DNA from 3 places in the Janibacter melonis genome. Region 1 is predicted to be linked to each of the others. Evidence: predicted binding sites of a transcription regulator. Region 1 holds the regulator's gene; each other region holds the start of a gene.
The links. The regulator LexA, encoded in region 1, represses DNA repair genes until DNA is damaged. The targets are predictions, from matches to a motif close to TCGAACANNTGTTCGA.
Positions count from the first base shown of each region.

Region 1 (3,265 bases):
CGTGCACGCGAGGTCCGGGCGGATACTGGTGCGGTGAGCACCCCCGAGACCTTCCGCGAGATCGCCGACGTGCTGAGCCGCGGGCCGGCGCTGGCCCTCACCGGCGCGGGGATGTCGACCGACTCGGGGATCCCCGACTACCGCGGTCCGGACGGCACGCGCCGGGTGACGCCGATGCACCTCTCGGAGTTCGTCGGCAGCAGCGCCGCCCGGCGGCGCTACTGGGCGCGCAGCTACGTGGGGTGGCGCCGCTTCAGCGCGGCCCGGCCCAACCGCGCCCACGAGCTCGTCACGCACCTGCAGGAGCGCGGTCAGGTCGGCAGCGTCATCACCCAGAACGTCGACGGCCTGCACCAGGCGGCCGGCAGCACCGGTGTCGTCGAGCTGCACGGGAGCCTGGCCGAGGTGGTCTGCCTCGCGTGCGGCGCCCGGGAGGCCCGGGCCGCGCTCGACGAGCGGATGGCGCAGCGCAACCCCGGCTTCGACGCGGACAGCGACGAGATCCGACCCGACGGCGACGTGCGCCTCGAGGAGGTCGAGGTCGAGGCCTTCGAGGCGCCGCTCTGCCTCGTGTGCGGGTCGGACATGCTCAAGCCCGACGTCGTCTTCTTCGGCGGCTCGGTCGACAAGCCGCTCGTCGAGCACTGCTTCGCGCTCACGGAGGCGGCGCCGAGCCTGCTCGTGCTCGGGTCGAGCCTGCAGGTCATGTCCGGCCTGCGCTTCGTGCGGCGGGCCGCCAAGCTCGGCACGCCGGTCGTCATCATCACGAGGGGACGCACGCGCGGTGACGACCTCGCGACCCACCGGGTCGACGGCTCGCTCGACACGAGCCTGGACGCGCTGGCCCGCGCCAGCGCACAGGTCGGCTGACCGGCCCCGCCACGCAGGACGGGCCCGCCCCGTGCAGGGGCGGGCCCGTCCGGCCGGGGCGGCGCGCCAGGCTCAGATGCGGCGCAGGACCGCGGTGACCTTGCCGAGGATCGTCGCGTGGTCGCCGTCGATCGGCTCGAAGGCGGGGTTGTGGGGGAGCAGCCACACCTTGCCGTCACGTCGCTTGAAGGTCTTGACCGTCGCCTCGTCGTCGAGCATCGCCGCGACGATGTCGCCGTTGTCGGCCGTCGGCTGCTGGCGCACGACGACCCAGTCGCCGTCGCAGATCGCGGCCTCGATCATCGAGTCGCCGACGACGCGCAGGAGGAAGAGGGAGCCCTCGCCGACGACCTGCTTCGGCAGGGGGAAGACCTCCTCGACGCTCTCCTCGGCGACGATCGGCACGCCCGCGGCGATCTGGCCGAGCACCGGCACGTACGTCGCGGCGGGGTGGGCGTCCCCGCTGCCCGTCGCGTCGGGGTCGTGGGGGCTGGCGCCACCGCGGTAGCCGGCGATGTCGTGGGTCTGCGCGTCGCCCTCGGGGGAGCGGGGCGCATCGGGGGAGACGACCTCGATGGCGCGGGGCCGGTTGGGGTCACGGCGTAGGTAGCCCTTGCGCTCGAGCGCGGTCAGCTGGTGGGCCACCGAGCTCGGGCTCGTCAGCCCGACCGCGTCGCCGATCTCGCGCAGGCTCGGCGGGTAGCCCCGCGTCGCGACCGCGCTGCGGATCACCTCGAGGACCTTGACCTGCCGGGCGGTCAGCCCCTCGCCGTTGTCCCGCACCGGCAACGTGCGGATGTTGTCCTCGCTCATCGCGCCCCTCGCTGTCTCGCTCGCGCCGCGACCCGTGAGGGGGCGGCTGGTGGCCTGCTCCTGCGGGGGAGGACAGCGTTGTCGGTGCTCGCTGGTTGTCTCTCCCGTGTGGCCGACGGTAGTGCTCGGCCCGGTCTAGATCAAACACATGTTCGAGCGTGTCTTGTTCTCGCTCGAACACCTGTGCTAGACATCGTGCAGACGCCTCGTCGAACACCGGTTCGACCAGACGACCAGGAGGAGACCATGAGCGCACTCACCGTCCAGGCCCCGCAGCACGCTGCCCGGCCCTCGGCGCTGCGCGACCCGCGCCGGGCCGAGCGCCACCTCGTGTCCGTGCCGACGGGGACCGACGTCCCCACCGAGCTGCGGGTGACCCGTCGGGGTCGCCTCGCGCTCACGACGATCGCCGTCGCGGCCCTGCTCGCGCTCGGCACCGGCATCGCGACCGCGGGCGGCGAGGCCGCTGCGGCCACGACCGTCACCGTCGAGCAGGGGCAGACCCTCAGCGACGTCGCCGCCAGCCAGATGCCCGGCGTGCCCACGAGCGCGGCCGTCTCGGCGATCCGCTCGGAGAACGCGCTGAGCACCCCCTTCGTCCACGCCGGCCAGGAGCTCGTCATCCCGACGCGCTGACCGTCACGACGGATCACCAGACCACCCGGGTCCCTCGACCCGACCCGGGCGACGGCGACGGCCGCACCTCCACCGGGTGCGGCCGTCGTGCTGTCCCCGCCGGCTGTCGACGGGGCTCGCGTCGGCGTCTCGCCCGGTATCCCGGGACTTCTCGCCCGGGGGTTCGCCGGGTCTTGCGTGCGTGGTGGTGGGCGTGATGAAATGGCACTACATCTAGTGGTTGCACCGATGTCATTCGTCCACATGTAGTGCACATGTGAGGCGGAGTTGTCCACCGGTTGTCGACAGATGTCCACAGCAGAACCGCCCTGATCCACACCCCGGTCCACAGCTGGCGACACGCCTCGTGCTGGTGAGCCGGTGCCCGACCTGTGCCACCGTGCCCGAGAGGAGAGCATCGTGCACTGCCCCTTCTGCCGTCACACCGACTCTCGCGTCATCGACTCGCGCACGGCCGACGACGGGTCCTCGATCCGTCGCCGTCGGCAGTGCCCCGAGTGCAACCGGCGCTTCACCACGCTCGAGAGCGCGAGCCTGAGCGTGACGAAGCGCTCGGGTGCGGCGGAGCCCTTCAGCCGGGCCAAGGTCCTCGTCGGCGTCCGCAAGGCCTGCCAGGGCCGACCGGTCACCGAGGACCAGCTGGCCCTGCTCGCCCAGCGCGTCGAGGAGGCCGTACGGGCGCAGGGCAGCGCCGAGATCGACGCCCACGAGATCGGGATGGCGATCCTCGGCCCGCTGCGCGAGCTCGACGAGGTCGCCTACCTGCGCTTCGCGAGCGTCTACCAGGCCTTCGACTCGCTCGAGGACTTCGAGGCCGCCATCACCCTGCTGCGCGCCGAGCACACCGCTCTCGCGCAGGACGCCCCCTAGACCCCCGGGTACCGGCACGCGATCGGGCTGTCGGTACCCGGTGACACGCTCGATGCGAGGTCTTCCCTTGCACGCC
Region 1 is NZ_CP044548.2:1,197,816-1,201,080, reverse strand. It holds gene EEW87_RS05685 (NAD-dependent protein deacetylase) at 34-870, shown strand; gene lexA (transcriptional repressor LexA) at 943-1,683, opposite strand; gene EEW87_RS05675 (LysM peptidoglycan-binding domain-containing protein) at 1,930-2,319, shown strand; gene nrdR (transcriptional regulator NrdR) at 2,719-3,189, shown strand.

Region 2 (3,265 bases), 170 kb from region 1:
CTCGACGGAGTACTTCGCGCTCTTGTAGCGCAGCACGCGCCGGGCCCGCTCGACGCGCTCCGGGCCGTCGGCGGCCGACCACGGCTGCATCGACTCGACGACGTCGATGAACTGGCCGGCCATGAGCTGCGTGCGCATCCGCTCGAGGACCTCCCACGCCGCGGCGAGACGGTCGGCCGGCAGGCCCGAGCGCACGACGAGGTCGTCGCACCAGTCGAGGCAGAGGTTGCCGGCAAGGATCGCCCCGGACAGGCCGAAGCGGTCGGCGTCGCCGCGCCACCCGCGCTGCGCGTGCGCGGCGGCGAGCGCCCGGTGCGCCGCGGGGGCGCCGCGGCGGGTGTCGGAGTCGTCCATGACGTCGTCGTGGAGCAGGGCCGCGGCCTGGAAGAGCTCCATCGCCGAGGCGAGGGCCACCGGCACGTGCCCGTCCTCGCCGCCCCCCGCGCGCCAGCCCCAGTAGGCGAAGGCGGCGCGCAGCCGCTTGCCGCCGCGCACGAGCGAGCTGATCGCGTCGGTGAGGTCGGCGACGTCCGGACCCATCTCGTCGAGATGACGCTGCTGACGGGCGATCTCGGCATCGAGCTGGGCCTGGACCCGGCCCCGCAGGTCGGCGGCGAAGGGGTCGGGCACGTCGGCTCCTCGAGGGTGGGGTCGGGCGGTGCGGTCGGTGCTGCGAGCGGCGACGTCGGCGGCGGTCTCAGCAGCAGGTACGCGCCAGCCTACGGGCAGGCCCGCGGGCTATCGTCGCCGCCATGACGTCGCCCAGCGCACCCGGCGGGACCATCCCGCAGCGGCTCTCCTCGACGCGTCCCTCGATCAGCTTCGAGTTCATGCCGCCCAAGGACGACGCGGGCGAGGCGGTGCTGTGGGAGGCGATCGCGCGCCTCGAGCCCTTCGCCCCCGACTTCGTGTCGGTGACCTACGGCGCGGGCGGCTCGAGCCAGGACCGCACGCTGCGCGTCACCGAGCAGATCGGCCAGCGCACCTCGCTCACCGCGATGGCGCACCTCACGTGCGTCAGCCAGAGCGTCGACGACCTGCGCGAGGTGCTCGCCGGGTACGCCGCCGCCGGCATCGACCACGTCCTCGCCCTGCGCGGCGACCCGCCCGGTGACCCCGGCGGCGAGTGGACCGCCCACCCGCAGGGGCTCGATCACGCCGAGGACCTCGTCGCCCTCGTGCGCGAGGTCGGCGGCTTCGAGGTCGGCGTCGCGGCCTTCCCCGACGTGCACCCGAGCTCTGCCTCGTTGCGCGACGACGTCGAGACCCTCGTGCGCAAGGCCGACGCCGGCGCGAGCTTCGCCGTGACCCAGATGGTCTTCGACGCCGAGTCCTACCTGCGGCTGCGCGACGAGGTCGCCGCCCGCCGCGACCTGCCGATCACCCCCGGTCTCATGCCGGTGACGAGCGTCAAGCAGATCCGGCGGATGGCCCAGCTCATGGGCACGCCCCTGCCCGCGGCCGTCGTCGACCGCCTCCAGGCCGTCGACGGCGACCCCGCGGCGGTGCGGGCCGTGGGCGTCGAGATCGCCACCGAGCTCGCCGACCGGATGCTCGGGGAGGGCGCCCCGGGCCTGCACCTCATCACGATGAACCGCTCGACGGCGAGCCTCGAGGTGCTGCAGAACCTCTCGCACCTGCGCGCCTGAGCGACCGCTCGGCGCACGCCCCGCCCCCGTGCCCCGGCGGGCTTGACCACCTCGACGTCACCCGCGCTAGTGTGGCCACCAGTTCGAACAGGTGTTCGATCACGGGTGACGGCGACGAGCGGAGGACGCGGTGACGACGCGGGTGGCGGGCGAGAGCATCGAGGTGCGAGGGGCTCCGGGCGGTGACTCCTCGGGTGATGGGGGAGCGCCCCGGGCCTTCCTGTGGAGGGGGCGCCTCCACCGGGTGAGCCGGGTCGTCGACCGCTGGCAGGAGGACTGCCGCGGCGAGGTCTGGCGGGTCTGCGCGAGCTCGGGCCGAGGCGCCGACGAGGTCTTCGACCTGCGGGCGGACCGCGAGGACGGCGGGGCGGCCGTCGCCTGGTCGCTCGTGGCGGCGCGGGGCTGAGGGTGGTCGTGCACGGCATGGCAGACATCGAGCAGGTCGGCCGGCTCCTCGCCGACGCCGCCGACGCCCTCACCGAGGCGCACTGGGTGCGCGAGGCCCCCGAGCGGCTCGCCGCCACCCGGCTCGGCACGCTGCGGGTGGCGGCGGCCGTCCTCGCGGCGCGCGGGCGCCCGGGCCAGGCGGCGGGCAGCCCGAGCAGCACGTGGCAGGTGCTCGCGCGGGTCGCTCCCGAGCTCTCGGAGTGGGCGGCGCACCTCGAGCGGGCCGAGCGTCGTCCTCCCGCCGACGTCCGCGGGGTCGACGACCTGCTGCGGGCGGGCGAGGACTTCCTCCTCGTCGCCGCGGCGACGCTCGGGCTACCGGCGCCGAGCCTGCCCGCCACCCTCGTGCCCGTCAGCCTGAGCAGCACCGGTCTGCCCGCGACGGGCCCGGGCGGCGCCGGGCGGGTCGAGGACGCCGAGGCGTCGTGACCCCGCCCGCGGGGTGGTCGCACCCGTGGCCCGGGCCGAACTAGGGTTGGGGCATCCACGTGCCGCACCCGTGGCGCACGAAGGGAGCACCGTGAGCGACGAACGCCGACCCGCCCGCCGCCGGGGGGTCGAGAGCAACCTGCGGACCGCCGCCGTGTGGTCCGAGGTCTCCACCCTGACCGCCGAGCGGCAGCGCGAGCTCGGCCGTGCCCTGCGCGTCCTCGACCTCGGAGGTGGCACCGGAGGGCTGGCCGTGCCGCTCGCCGAGCAGGGGCACACCGTGACCGTCGTCGACCCGAGCGCCGACGCCCTCGCCTCGCTACGACGGCGCAGCGCCGAGTCGAGCGCCTCGGCCCGCATCAGCGCCGTCCAGGGCGACGCCGACACCCTCTCGGAGGTGCTCGCCGCCGGCAGCGTCGACCTCGTGTGCTGCCACGGGACCCTCGAGGTCGTCGACGACCCCGACACCACGCTGTGCCGGATCGCCGACGTCCTCGCGCCCGGCGGCTACCTCAGCCTCGTCACCGCGCAGCGCCTGGCCGCCGTCGTCGCCCGGGCGCTCGCCGGTCGCTTCGACCAGGCCCGGGCCGCGCTCGCGAGCCCGGACGGGCGCTGGGGGAGCGGCGACCCGATGCCGCGTCGCTTCGACCAGGGCGACGTCGTGGCCCGGCTCGGTCGGGCCGGATTCACCGTCGAGGCGATCCACGGCGTGCGGATCTTCAGCGACCTCGTGCCCGGGG
Region 2 is NZ_CP044548.2:1,024,840-1,028,104, reverse strand. It holds gene EEW87_RS04890 (polyprenyl synthetase family protein) at 1-630, opposite strand, end outside; gene metF (methylenetetrahydrofolate reductase [NAD(P)H]) at 753-1,649, shown strand; gene EEW87_RS17120 (DUF6504 family protein) at 1,780-2,055, shown strand; gene EEW87_RS04875 (SAV_6107 family HEPN domain-containing protein) at 2,073-2,525, shown strand; gene EEW87_RS04870 (methyltransferase domain-containing protein) at 2,617-3,265, shown strand, end outside.
Region 2: a site for LexA is predicted at 1,733-1,748, ahead of EEW87_RS17120 (DUF6504 family protein). Genes of this name have one in related genera too.

Region 3 (3,265 bases), 300 kb from region 1:
CGGCGAGCGAGGACAGGATCGCCGCGAGGTCCCCCGCGTGCTGGATCGCCGGGCCGGAGGTGACCCGCACCGGCTGGCCGAGCTCGGCGCCGACGATCATCGCCAGCGTCGTCTTGCCCAGCCCGGGCGGGCCGGAGAGCAGGACGTGGTCCGGGGGCGCGGCACGGCGCCGCGCCGCCTCGAGGACGAGCCCGAGCTGGTCGCGCACCTTCGTCTGGCCGGGGAAGTCGACGAGCCGCTTCGGGCGCAGCGCCGCCTCGACCGCGGTGTCGTCCTCGGCCGCGGCGTCGACGATGCGCGCCGTCGCGTCGTACGACCCGTCGGGCAGGCTCGCCGGGCCGCCGGGCGGGCTCACGGGGCCGTCGGCCGGCCCGCCGCCGGCGGGCTCCTCGGCCTCGCGGATCTCGGAGGTGAAGCCGTCGCGGCTCATCCGGCGAGCTCTCGCAGGGCGGCGCGCAGGGCGGCGGAGACGTCGGGCGTGCCGTCGAGACCGGCCGCGGCGCGGTCGAGCGCGCCCTCGGCCTGCGACGCCGAGTAGCCCAGGCCGACGAGGGCCTCGAGCACCTGGGTGCGCCACGGGGGGACGACCGGCTCGACCGGGGCCGACGCGACGGCACCGGGCACGACGCCGATCTTGTCGCGCAGCTCGAGCACGAGGCGCTCGGCGCCCTTCTTGCCGATGCCGGGGACCTTCGTCAGGGTGCGCACGTCCTCGCTGCCGACGGCGGTCGCGAGGGTGTCCGGGGTGAGCACGGACAGGATCGCGAGCGCGACGCGCGGCCCGACGCCCGAGACCGTCATGAGCAGCTCGAAGGTGTCGCGCGTGCCGTCGGCGTCGAAGCCGTAGAGGGTGAGCGAGTCCTCGCGCACGACGAGCGAGGTCGCGAGGGTCACCTCGGAGCCGGTGCGGCACGCGGCGGCGACGGCCGGCGGGGTGTGCACGAGCATGCCCACACCGCCGACGGAGACGACGACGCGGTCGAGGCCCACGTGCTGGGCGCTGCCGGTCACGGAGGCGATCACGCGCCGACCCCCTTCGCCGCGAGCCGGGCCCGCTCGGAGGCGACGGCCTGCTCGAGCCGGGCCGACCCCCCGCCACGCCACGCGTGGCAGATGGCGACGGCGAGCGCGTCGGCCGCGTCGGCCGGGCGAGGCGCCTCGGGCAGGCCGAGGACGCGGGTGATCATCGAGGTGACCTGCGCCTTGTCGGCGCGTCCCGAGCCGGTGACCGCGGCCTTGACCTCGGTCGGGGTGTGCTCGTGGACGACGAGACCGCGGCGCGCGGCGGCGAGGTGGACCAGGCCGCTCGCCATCGCGGTCGTCATGACCGTCGGCACGTGCTCGGCGACGTAGACCCGCTCGATGGCGACGACATCGGGCTCGAAGCGGTCGAGCCACGTGTCGAGCTCGTCGGCGAGGTAGGCCAGCCGGTCGCCGGTCGCGCGCTCGGAGGTCGTGCGCACGACGCCGACGGCGATCATCCGCGGTCGGGCCCCGCTCGGTGCGAGGTCGCCCCGGACGCCGACGTCGACGACCGACAGCCCGCACCGGGTGAGACCGGGATCCACCCCGAGGACGCGCACGACATCTCCCTTCGACCGAACACCTGTTCGGGACCAACCTACGCAGACGGGCCGGACGGCGTCGTCAGCGACACGCGTCCGGCCCGGTGCGAGGACCTGCCCGGCGGGCGACCTCAGTCGTCGGACTCGAGCTCGGCGAGGACCTCGTCGGGGATGTCGCCGTTGACGTAGACGTCCTGGACGTCGTCGCTGTCCTCGAGGGCCTCGACGACGCGGATCATCTTGCGCGCGCCGTCGGCGTCGAGCGGGACCTGGAGGTTGGGCACCCACGAGGCCTCGGCCGAGTCGTAGTCGACCCCGGCGTCCTGGAGCGCGGTGCGCACGGCGATGAAGTCGGTGGCCTCGGAGACGACCTGGAAGACGTCGCCGTGGTCGTTGATCTCCTCGGCGCCGGCCTCGAGGACGATCTCGAGCAGGCCGTCCTCGGTCGCGTCGGGCTTGCCCTCGCCCTGGGCCTTGGGGACCATGACGACGCCCTTGCGGTCGAAGACGTAGGCCACCGAGCCCGGGTCGGCGAGCTGGCCGCCGTTGCGGGACAGCGCGGTGCGCACCTCGGCCGCGGCGCGGTTGCGGTTGTCGGTGAGGCACTCGACGAAGACGGCGACGCCGCCGGGCGCGTAGCCCTCGTAGACGATGGTCTCCCAGTCGGCCCCGCCCGCGGTGGCCCCCGACCCGCGCTTGACCGCGTTGTCGATGTTGTTGTTGGGGACCGAGGACTTCTTCGCCTTCTGGATGGCGTCGTAGAGCGTCGGGTTGCCCGCGGGGTCGCCACCGCCGGTGCGCGCGGCGACCTCGATGTTCTTGATGAGCTTGGCGAAGAGCTTGCCGCGCTTGGCGTCGATCGCCGCCTTCTTGTGCTTCGTGGTTGCCCACTTGGAGTGGCCGGACACTAAGACTCCCTCTGCTGCTGCTCGCGGTGACCTGATCGACGGCCAACTGTAGTCGCCGGGTGCGCCGTCGGCGGGCGTGCCTAGGCTGCGGCCATGGACCGACCCCTCGTCATGCGGCCGCGGGCGGCCGCAGACCTGCCCGCCCTCGTCGACCTCGTCGGCGAGCAGCAGCCGCAGAGCCGCTACCCCTACCGGTGGCCGCTGCCCTTCCCCGTCGAGGACTTCCTCGTGCGCCCGGGCGAGATCGAGACGTGGGTGGCCGAGGACGACGAGGGCCTGCTCGGGCACGTCTCGCTCACCCGGGCCGACGTCGACGAGCACGCGGCGGCGTGGTCGCAGGGCACCGGCCGACCGGCCGGGGAGCTCGCGGTCGTCTCGGTCCTCGTCGTCGCGAGCCGGGCCCGGCGTCGAGGCATCGGGCGCGCCCTCATCGGCGAGGCGGTCGCGCGCAGCCGTGCGCTCGACCTCCAGCCCGTGCTCGACGTCGTGCCGGTCAACGACGCCGCGCTGGCGATGTACCGCGGCCTCGGCTGGGTCGAGCTGTCGCGGGCCCGCGCGTCCTGGCAGCCCGGCGACGCGCCCGACCTCGTCCTCATGACCCTGCCGGGCTAGCTCCCGGCGGGTGGCACGGCTAGCCCTTGGCAGGTACCGCCACCGGCACCGGGGCCGTCCGGCTCCAGCCGAGGACGACCGCTGCGTCCGTGCGTCGGAAGAGGTCGCGGTCGGCGGCCTTGCGCAGGTCCAGGGTGCGACCGAGCCGGATGCTGTAGAAGCGGTAGTCGGTGTCCCCCA
Region 3 is NZ_CP044548.2:898,606-901,870, forward strand. It holds gene ruvB (Holliday junction branch migration DNA helicase RuvB) at 1-430, opposite strand, end outside; gene ruvA (Holliday junction branch migration protein RuvA) at 427-1,023, opposite strand; gene ruvC (crossover junction endodeoxyribonuclease RuvC) at 1,020-1,583, opposite strand; gene EEW87_RS04290 (YebC/PmpR family DNA-binding transcriptional regulator) at 1,697-2,473, opposite strand; gene EEW87_RS04295 (GNAT family N-acetyltransferase) at 2,567-3,085, shown strand; gene EEW87_RS04300 (hypothetical protein) at 3,105-3,265, opposite strand, start outside.
Region 3: a site for LexA is predicted at 1,599-1,614, ahead of ruvC (crossover junction endodeoxyribonuclease RuvC). Genes of this name have one in related genera too.